Regions from separate parts of the Bacillus sp. 11B20 genome, predicted to be linked through region 2. Evidence: predicted binding sites of a transcription regulator. Region 2 holds the regulator's gene; each other region holds the start of a gene.
The links. Region 2 encodes LexA, which represses DNA repair genes until DNA is damaged. Its sites were predicted from a motif close to CGAACATATGTTCG; they were not measured.
Positions count from the first base shown of each region.

Region 1: a site for LexA is predicted at 1,600-1,613, ahead of ACN6NB_RS03745 (YolD-like family protein). Genes of this name have one in related genera too.
Region 3: a site for LexA is predicted at 1,952-1,965, ahead of ACN6NB_RS10655 (DNA polymerase IV). Genes of this name have one in related genera too.

Region 1 is NZ_JBLZWZ010000006.1:202,101-205,344, forward strand. Features, by position in the region: gene ACN6NB_RS03740 (hypothetical protein) at 708-1,208, shown strand; gene ACN6NB_RS03745 (YolD-like family protein) at 1,241-1,525, opposite strand; gene ACN6NB_RS03750 (methyltransferase domain-containing protein) at 2,400-3,161, shown strand.
Region 2 is NZ_JBLZWZ010000007.1:863,922-867,165, forward strand. Features, by position in the region: gene ACN6NB_RS08600 (IseA DL-endopeptidase inhibitor family protein) at 1-526, opposite strand, end outside; gene ACN6NB_RS08605 (hypothetical protein) at 823-1,269, shown strand; gene lexA (transcriptional repressor LexA) at 1,315-1,935, opposite strand; gene yneA (cell division suppressor protein YneA) at 2,095-2,406, shown strand; gene ACN6NB_RS08620 (YneB family resolvase-like protein) at 2,424-3,071, shown strand; gene ACN6NB_RS08625 (DUF896 domain-containing protein) at 3,141-3,244, shown strand, end outside.
Region 3 is NZ_JBLZWZ010000008.1:268,490-271,733, forward strand. Features, by position in the region: gene ACN6NB_RS10640 (GNAT family N-acetyltransferase) at 1-629, opposite strand, end outside; gene ACN6NB_RS10645 (GNAT family N-acetyltransferase) at 626-1,105, opposite strand; gene ACN6NB_RS10650 (YfmQ family protein) at 1,378-1,827, shown strand; gene ACN6NB_RS10655 (DNA polymerase IV) at 1,980-3,212, shown strand; gene ACN6NB_RS10660 (YolD-like family protein) at 3,228-3,244, shown strand, end outside.

The DNA.
Region 1 (3,244 bases), on a different contig from region 2:
GTTAGGGGGGTATTTGTGTTTATTAGATACAAAATGTTCATCAGCAAAATTGTTATATTTTCTCGGTATATCGCAAAACAAGAAACAAAAGTAATGTTCCATCTAGCAAGTATCATGCTTCTTATTGCTTATTTTTACATAAATGTTGGAAAATGAATATGCTATCTGCGATAATAAGTCTAAATTGTGCTGAATAGAAGAGGAGGGAATTGATGAATCACTTTAAAGTTACGATATTGAGCCTTACCTTATTAATGGGGATCACAGCTACAGTACATATAAATTCCTCGGATTTTCAAACTGCAGAAAACGGATACTTTGGGTGATTTTTAAAAAAAGTAGACTCTCTACAAGTCTACTTTATTTATTTTCTAATGTGAGGTGAACTATAATGAATGGTATAGATATATTAGAAGACGTATCAAAAATTGGTCAATTAATTCTTTTGTTCTCTGGTTATGCTCTTCATTGGCGATTGTCTAAATTAAAGAAGGAACGTCCTCTTACAAAGTACGAAAGTTTTCTTAAATTTTTTGTAATGCTTGGTATACTTACTTGGGCGCTATCATTCTTCCTTTTATTTATGTGGGGTTAACGTGTCGCAAAATGTCGATATTTGCAAGAAAACTTTAACTCTCTCTTAAAAACCTTTATTTTACATAAAAGTATGATAAAGTAAATTTTGGTTAAAAAAAGGGGGAGTTAATATGAAAAGATTGATATTTTTAATGTTAGCATTAGTTCTAGCTGTGACTGCCTTTGCTCCAGCTGCTTCTGCAAAGACGCAAAGCACAAAGGGATTAGAAGGTTTGACAGAAGAGCAAATTGAGACGTCTTTAAAAGAAATTGAATACATCTTCACAAAGATTATCATTTCTGAAAAAGAAAAAGGCTTCGTCATTAATGAGGAAGAGCTTGCAAAATCGCCTTATTCGGATGAAGTGAAAGATGGAATGGTCGCTTTTGCAAAATTAATGAATCAAGAAATTGTCACTCAAAGCAACACTGTTACGAGATGTATTGAAGATGCAGCTGGTATCGCTAGAGGTACTTTAAAGAATGTACAAAAATCAATAGACAGGGGAGATTGGTTGGCGGTAGCAGGCGCTATTGGTCTTGCGGGTGCAGCTGTTCATCCTACCGTTGTGTTCATATTCATGCTAACTTGTGGTGCGCCAGTAGCCAAAATTGCTCCTGCTCATGAATAATGTACAAGCACATAAAAACACCCTGACTAATGTTAGGGTGTTTTTACATTCAAAATATCTGCAAACCGTATAAAGTTTGTGTCGCCACGATCATCCTTAACCCTGAATTCTTTTCTTAGATGATCCACATACCCGACTTTCCCAGTGATCTCACGAACAAACCCATTATCAAATAGATCGAAATTCAGAGCCAAGTCTTCGCTCATAGCAGTCGCTATTGTATATTCAAACTCTTCCAATTGTTCCGGGCTTAAAACTAGTCGCTCAATTTTTTTTGCAAGATGCAGTTGTCTTAATGCCTCATTATGTTCTGGCAAGATGAATTTCATCTTCCACCTATTTCGATCTTTTCTTCGTTCTACATTTCATCCACCTCACTTGAGATTATAAGCGAATATTTGTTCGGTATCTAAATGTGGTGTATAATTAGAGTATACGGTTTACCCGCGGAAACGGGGTTTTAAAAAATTCGTATATATTTCAATGATTAACTTCTTCTTATATTACTCACACCCGGCCGTCCTTATGGATAGCTTTTTTTGACCACCGACCACATAATTGACCACATTTGATCTAAAGGTTTGAGAACGTATATTCTTTTTCGTGATTATTAAGATTTTAGTTTATACTGGTTGTGAAGGTCGAAAAAAGTTGACGAGCTAGATGATTTATACGCCGCATGTTGAGTGTGTGGTGTCTTTAGCCCTTTTGATTACTTAACCTTCTGATTCCATGTAATCAATCGCTGAACTTTTTTACTGTTCTAACTTTCATTTTCGGAGTTAAATGAGCGAAAATATCACTAGACCAAGCTTTTGACAATTGGCGCGAGAGTAAAAGCATCTAAATGAATAAAAAACTAACAATCTATTTTATTTTTTTCTAAGCTCCCATTTCGTATTTCCTCCTTATCTTGCACCTAGTCCTCTATAATGAGACACCCATCATGAGTTCTCGATTCTCAAACAAATTTTTTTATTGTTTCACTCAAATATCAGCTGAATGAATATAAAATAAATGTTAAAAACAAGGTCTTCGGCAAGGTCCTCTTTAAATATAATTTTAAGTATTTTTAAAGGGAGTGATTAAATATGAGACTAAAAGAACATGAAATATAACAACTTTATATATTCGTAAGAGGCCCACCAATTATTTAATCATTAAAACTGCAAAATGATAATTGGAGGGATTATGATGAATGACAAACAGTTTTCTTCATTTATAAAACAAGCAGATGCACCTTTTGTTGGGTGGGATTTCTCATTCATATCTGAAACGGGAAGAATGAAAAGTGAGTTGCTTTCATGGTCATATGGTAGTATAGCTACTTCTCTTGTTCAAAGTGCAAAATCAATGCTGGACATGGGAACAGGTGGTGGAGAGTTTTTATCAAAATTAAGACCTTTTCCAACATCAGTTTATGCTACAGAAGGTTACTTACCTAATGTACCTGTCGCAAAAGAACGATTAACCCCTTTAGGAGTTAAGGTAGTTCAAATTTCTAATGATGAAAATTTGCCGTTTGAGACTGGAAAATTTAATCTTATCATCAATCAACATGAGTCATTTTCATCTCAAGAGGTGAGAAGAATTATCTCGAAAGAAGGTATTTTTCTAACTCAACAAGTCGGTGGACTCGATTGCATAGAGATTAATGAGAATCTAAGGGTACCAATAAATGAAGAATTTATTGATTGGAACTTAAAGCTAGCTTTAAAAGAGATACAGGAGAATCATTTTGAGGTGTTGAAAAGTGCTGAAGAGTTCCCCATTCTAAGATTTTATGATATCGGAGCATTGGTGTATTATCTAAAAGCAATTCCTTGGCAAGTGCCAGGTTTTGAAATAAGTAATTTCAAGGATGAATTATACACCATTCATAAAACCATTGAACAAAAGGGTTATTTTGACGCAAAACAACACCGATTTATGATTTTAGCTAAAGCAATTTAGTTGGAAATGGAGCCTTCGATCTATTTGAAGGCTCCAGCTTAATTCTGAACTAATGTCACTCCTGTATGCACGATACATGGCCT
Region 2 (3,244 bases):
TTTGTGTGACTTTCCAATCTTTTTGTACTTTTTCGTACGTAACAGTTCGTTTTACTTTGCGTCCATCAAGTGTTGGGACAGTAAATTCATATGTGCGGACTGTTTGTTTCTTAGAAACAAGTTTAGGTGTGGCTTTTTCCCAATTGAGCATGTTATCTCCGTCACCGACTGGAACAGCCATTTTGCCTTTATGAACAATAAACTGATAATCTTTTAAACCATGTTTGATGGCATCTTGAGTGAACACTTGAGATAGGTAGCTGTTTAATTTTTTCTTTGTATCAAATGTTTTAGAAAGATAGTTGTATGTCATATCTTTATAGGTAAATGATTTTAATTTGTAATTAGAATGTTCTTTAATTTTGTAGCCTGACATTGCACTCCAAAAGTGTTCTCTTGCATCAAGGGCAATATGTAACGCTTCTTTATTTGTCAAAGCGGCTGATTTCTTGGAAGCGGCCAATGTTGTAGTTTGTAATGAGATCATAAGCATAATAGCAGTTAATAAAACAAATAATTTTTTCAAGGCAATTGCCTCCTTTTCTCAATGAAAACTTCTTATGTTACAAATGTTACAATAATTACAGTGATATTACAAGTATTAAATCTAAATGTTTTTTTATTTCTTTTGTTTCTAATTATATAACGTTTGAGGGAGACAAAAAGTTTTCATTTTTTTTATTTTTCTTCTTAATGATTATTTAACCGTTCTAAAGAAGAACGAAACGTCTTTTGGAAAAATTTCTATTTAGACGTTTAACACACTTTTTTATTTATGACATATACTGTCGTGATGAATGTCTAAAGAAAGTGGTGTTTATTATGTATCATCCGTATGAAGGTGTGTGGAATGGGTACTCATATGATAGGCAGATGCAAGGATTTCCATCTGTTGGTATTCCTCAAGGTGGAGGGTTTCCTGGGTTTCCGATCGGAGGAGGTACTTGGCCAGGGCAAGGTTCAGGCGGACAATCTGCACCGCCGGCACCGCCGCAGCATATCATTTCGCAGTATCAACAAGCACTCTCGCAGCCACAGAGTATGCAGTCGCTTATATCTGGGCACGGTGTTGGCGGAGGTCATCAAACTGTACAATTTGCAGCGGGATGTAATAGAAGATGGACAATTGTGTTTTTGAGAAACGGTCAAGTATTTTTAATGTTCGTTCTTTCCTCACAGCCTTTTGGCCGAACAACTGGTTTTATATGGCCGAACTTTACATTTGGTTCCTTCCCAAGTTCAAGTATTCTTGCCTATTCTTGTGCATAAGAAAAAGCCGGTTCTCATCAGCAGCTGATGAAATACCGGCTTTTTTTAATGAATATTTCGAAATACGCCAATCACTTTACCTAGTATACTCACATTCTGTAAAATAATCGGTTCCATTGATGGGTTCTCTGGCTGTAATCTAAAGTGTGTATCTTCTTTATAAAAGCGTTTGACTGTCGCTTCATCTTCCTCTGTCATGGCGACCACAATATCACCATTGTTAGCGGTGCTTTGCTGACGCACGATGACATAGTCCTTGTCCAAAATACCTGCATCAATCATACTTTCTCCCATAATTTCAAGCATAAACACTTGTTCATCTGGTGCTGCAAAAGTCTCTGGAAGGGGGAAGTATTCTTCTACATTTTCAACAGCAGTGATAGGAAGGCCGGCCGTTACTTTTCCGATGACTGGAACGTTCATTACAGCACTCTTTGGAATATTCATTTCCTCTTCATCTAGTACTTCGATCGCTCTAGGTTTTGTCGGGTCTCTTCTAATTAAGCCCTTTGTTTCTAGTCTAGCTAAATGTCCATGGACCGTTGAACTGGATGCTAGACCGACAGCTTCTCCAATTTCACGGACGGATGGGGGATAACCCTTGCTTTTTACTTCATCTTTGATGAATTTCAGGATATCGAGTTGTCTTTTTGATAGCTTCGTCATCTTTTGCACCTCAAAACGTCAATTTTAAAGAAATTATAGCATGTTTTTCCTAACAGTACAAACATAGGTTCGAAAAAAACGTTTGACAGAAACGTTTGTTCGTATTTATAATGAGTGACAGAAAGAGCGAACACATATTCTATTAGGAGAGATGACATTATGAGGTTAAAAGAATCTATTATTTTTATTGGGGTATTCTCATTCATCGTTGGCACATTTCTCTCACTTATTGCAGTCACAAGCCATAATGATACAAATCAGTATGTTAAAATAGAGGTTCAATCAGGTGATACTCTTTGGGGGTTAGCTGATCAAGTAAACGACAGCAAATCAATCGACAAAAATGCATTTATTGATTGGGTTACCGAACACAATGATCTTGCTTCAACTGAAATCCAGCCTGGCGACATTCTTGTTATACCCGTCAAAAAAGAGCATCCAGTCGTATATCAGCTTGCAACAGTACAGTAGAAAGGTCGATTTTAGACATGAACGCAATCATTTATGCGAGAGTAAGCACTGTCAAAGAAGAGCAGGAAACCTCGTTGAAAAGACAAGAAGAAGAACTGCTGGCGTTAGCTGCCATGCACAAGATGAATGTGGTCAAAGTCATCAAAGAAAAAGCAAGTGGATATGATTTAGATCGTGATGGTGTGTTTGAAATGCTTGCTGCACTGAAGGAAGAGTCAATCGATGCCGTTTTGATCCAGGATGAAACTCGTCTTGGAAGAGGACAAGCAAAAATTGCACTTCTTCATTGTTTATTTAAAGAGAACGTAAAGGTATACAGCGTGTTTCATAGAGGAGAGCTTGAGCTTTCAGAAGCAGATGAAATGGTCATTGAGATTGTAGGAGTCGTCGAAGAATACCAACGGAAAATTCATAACCTGAAAATCAAGCGGGGAATGAAAAGGGCAGTTGAGCGCGGATATCAGCCTGAACTGAATTTAAGGCAGCAGGACCATGCACCTGGCCGTGAGCGTATTGAAGTGCCGATTTCAGAAATTGTTCGATTAAGAAAAAACAATATGACATTCGCCGAAATTGCCGCCACTCTTCAGGCATTAGGTTTTGACATTTCAAAAGCAACGGTGCATAGAAGGTATCAAGAATATGAAAAAGACCTTACCACCTAAAGCGTGATTTGTTGTCAAAATGATTGATATTTAGTAGTATGTAGAGAAAATGCTTTAAAGGAGTTTGTCATGATTTCTAAAGAACAGCTTGCAAGAATAAATGAGCTTTCAAAAAAGTCGAAAGAGACCGGTTTATCAGACGCTGAAAAAACAGAACAAAAGCAGTTGAGAGA
Region 3 (3,244 bases), on a different contig from region 2:
CGACTGATATGCTTCACCTCTAGCAATATATCAATAATTGGCTTAGCCGCCATTCCTATGACTGACGTACTGCCAATATGATGGCCATATACCCAGTTGTCGCCAACTATCTTTTTCAGCTTATCATGCTCATCTTGAAATTGTTTTGGCCAGCTCGCTTGGTATTCAATCACTTCCACTTTTCGAAGCATCAAACGTTCCATCTTTATTAACATCAGATTGTTTTCCACCTGCAAACGATCCTTCTGTTTAAACCCTAGTTTTTCATAAAGCTTGATTGCTGGTATATTTGCTTCCGCTGTTGTGAGCTCAATTGTTTTTTGATGCTGGATGATGGATTGCAGGAGCGCTGTCCCGATGCCTTGTTTGACATGATGAGGGTGCACAGCTAACCGGCTGAGGATGATCCGGTCGTCATGCAGTTCATATGAAGCGATCCCTAACAAATGCCCCTCTTTTTCAAATCCTATGAAAATCTCATTTGTTTCTATTATGTCTTTAACCGTTTCTTTTAAGGGCGGTAAATCTTGATAGCCTATTTGTTCTGCCTCCCGCTGATATGCGGCCAATTGGATATGTAACAGCTCTTTTGCTTGTTCTTTATTTTTTTGATCCAGTCTAATGATCATGCTTTCGCCTCCAGCTTTTTCACAAATAGCACCCTGTCTTCATGAATGCCGTCGTAATCTGAAAAAACTGAAATGCCATCGACCGTTTTATCTCCCTTTTCTATCTGAAAACCGAGCTTTGTATGGTAAGCAATTGAGACTTTATTGACAGGAGCTGTGATGGCCTTAATCGTTGTTCTTCCTTCCTTTTCAGCCGCTTCATAAAACGCTTGATAGAGAATTTTGCCAATCTTCAATTTTCGGTGGTCTGGATGTACCCCCACAAAGTGAATATACGCTTCATCTGAATGCGATTGCGATAAAAAACCGACTAAAAAGCCGATCAGTTCACCTTTTTCAACAACGACAAAACTTGTTTGCTGAAAATGTTCGAAAAATAGCTTTGGCAATTTTGCGCGCAAATCTCTGCCTCCCCACCAGCTTTGAATGACGGATGTGACCGCATAAAAATCTGACGGCTTCACTTGACGTATCATGATGGCCTCGCCCCTTTTCATTTTTAGCTGTACCGTTTCACAAAAAATCAACTGTTTCAATAGTCTACCTGTCTGATCAATTGTTTGTAAAGGTGATGTATCAGCCTTTTTTCCTTCAGCTTTGTTGGTTCTTCGTCTTTTCGCCGTCATCTCCTTTTAAATCTTCACACTTATTTCAAAAAGTTCACTTTTTGTGCGAAAGATCCATTCTTTTGTTATGTTAAAATTGTTCATATAAGAAATGGAACAAAAGTTTATTGGAGATGATGATATTGGTTTGGATTGTTACTTCACTTGTTGTGTTTAGTCTTTTAAAGTTGCTTGTCACTTCGCTGCCTTCTGGTGTTGTTGAACGCCTTTTTAGTCGTTATGCGGTGCATGCAAAAGTAACAAGTGATCAAACAACGATGACGTTTCAAGGACGTCCACTTGATGATCAGCAAACATCTGAAATTATTCAACATTTTAATGATGCGATCTTTATTGAACGTTATTATATTTATCCTGGTGACGAAGAGCGTTTTCTTCATCCGCAGGAAGGACCAGCGCCGCTTACCATGCAAACAAAGCTTGGCAAGCATGATGTGACCCTTTATCTGTATCATTACGATGACCACGTGGATGTGGTGCGGCAGTTTACCCATAAGCCTAAGAAAAAACTAACGGCCTATCGTTTGCGTTCTGAGCCGCTCCAAACATCCAATAACTTGGCACATGCTTAAAATGACTCATTTTACAAAGATGAGACGAAGTGGAGACACTTCGTCTTTTTTGTATGGATTTACACTCTTCTCTTTGAATGATTTACCAGTATCAATTTCACCTTCTGGCGGTTAAAATATATACAGAACATACGTTCTAAGAGGTGAAAATGATGAATGAACGAGCCATTCTGCTTGTGGATATGCAGTCATTTTATGCGTCGGTCGAAAAAGTGGAGGCTCCTCATTTGAAGGATGTGCCGCTCATCGTCTCAGGAGATCCTGAGCGGCGGAGCGGGGTCGTACTTGCCGCCTGCCCGCTCGCTAAAAAACGGGGCGTACAAAATGCATCAAGATTATGGGAAGCACAGGAGAAATGCCCTGAAGCCGTCGTCGTACGTCCACGTATGCAGCGCTACCTTGATGTTTCTGTCATGATGACAGAACTGCTTGAACAATACACAGATCTTGTCGAACCCTATTCAATTGATGAACAGTTTCTCGATATTACGGGGAGTGTGACACTACTCGGTTCACCCCGCGAGATCGCCCAAAATATACAAACGACTATTATGAACCAGACGGGCATTTACGCACGCGTTGGCATTGGTCCTAATAAAGTGCTCGCTAAAATGGCCTGTGACCATTTTGCTAAAAAAAACACATCTGGCATCTATGAGCTTCGTGCAGACCGGGTGGCGGCTGATTTATGGCCGCTTCCGGTTGGAAAACTATTTGGCGTCGGCAAACGAATGGAGCACCATTTAAAACGAATGGGCATCAGTACCATTGGGACGCTTGCTACTTATCCGTTAGACCGGCTAAAAAAGCGCTGGGGAATCAACGGGGAGCTTCTGCAGCGAACTGCTTTAGGACACGACCCTTCCCCGGTCACTCTTCACACACATGATCAGCAAAAGGCGGTTGGGCATCATATGACCCTTCCCCATGATTATGCGTCCTTTGAGGACATCAAAGTCGCCCTTCTTGAATTGAGTGAAGAAGTGGCAAGACGTGCGCGCTTTAAGCATTATGTTGGGCAAACGGTGTCTGTTGGCGTAAGAGGCGCTGATTTTTCTCATCCGACTGGATTTCATAGACAAATCAAGCTCCATTCACCCACACAATACGGGACAGATATTGCAGACGCAGCCATTCAGCTATGTCAGCAGCACTGGGACGGCCAGCCCATTCGCAGTGTAGGTATTACTCTCTCGCAGCTGCAGCCTGACAGCCAATATCAGCTGAGTTTATTTGATCACCATTTAAAAAAAGACAGACTCAGCAAAGTATTTGATGCCATCCATATGAAGTATGGACCTGCTGCGCTCTTGCACGCTTCGTCACTAACAAGCGCAGGGCAGGCGTATCACCGCGCCGAAAAAATTGGTGGACATTACAAATAACGGAGGCGAACAGCCATGAATCCCAATAAATT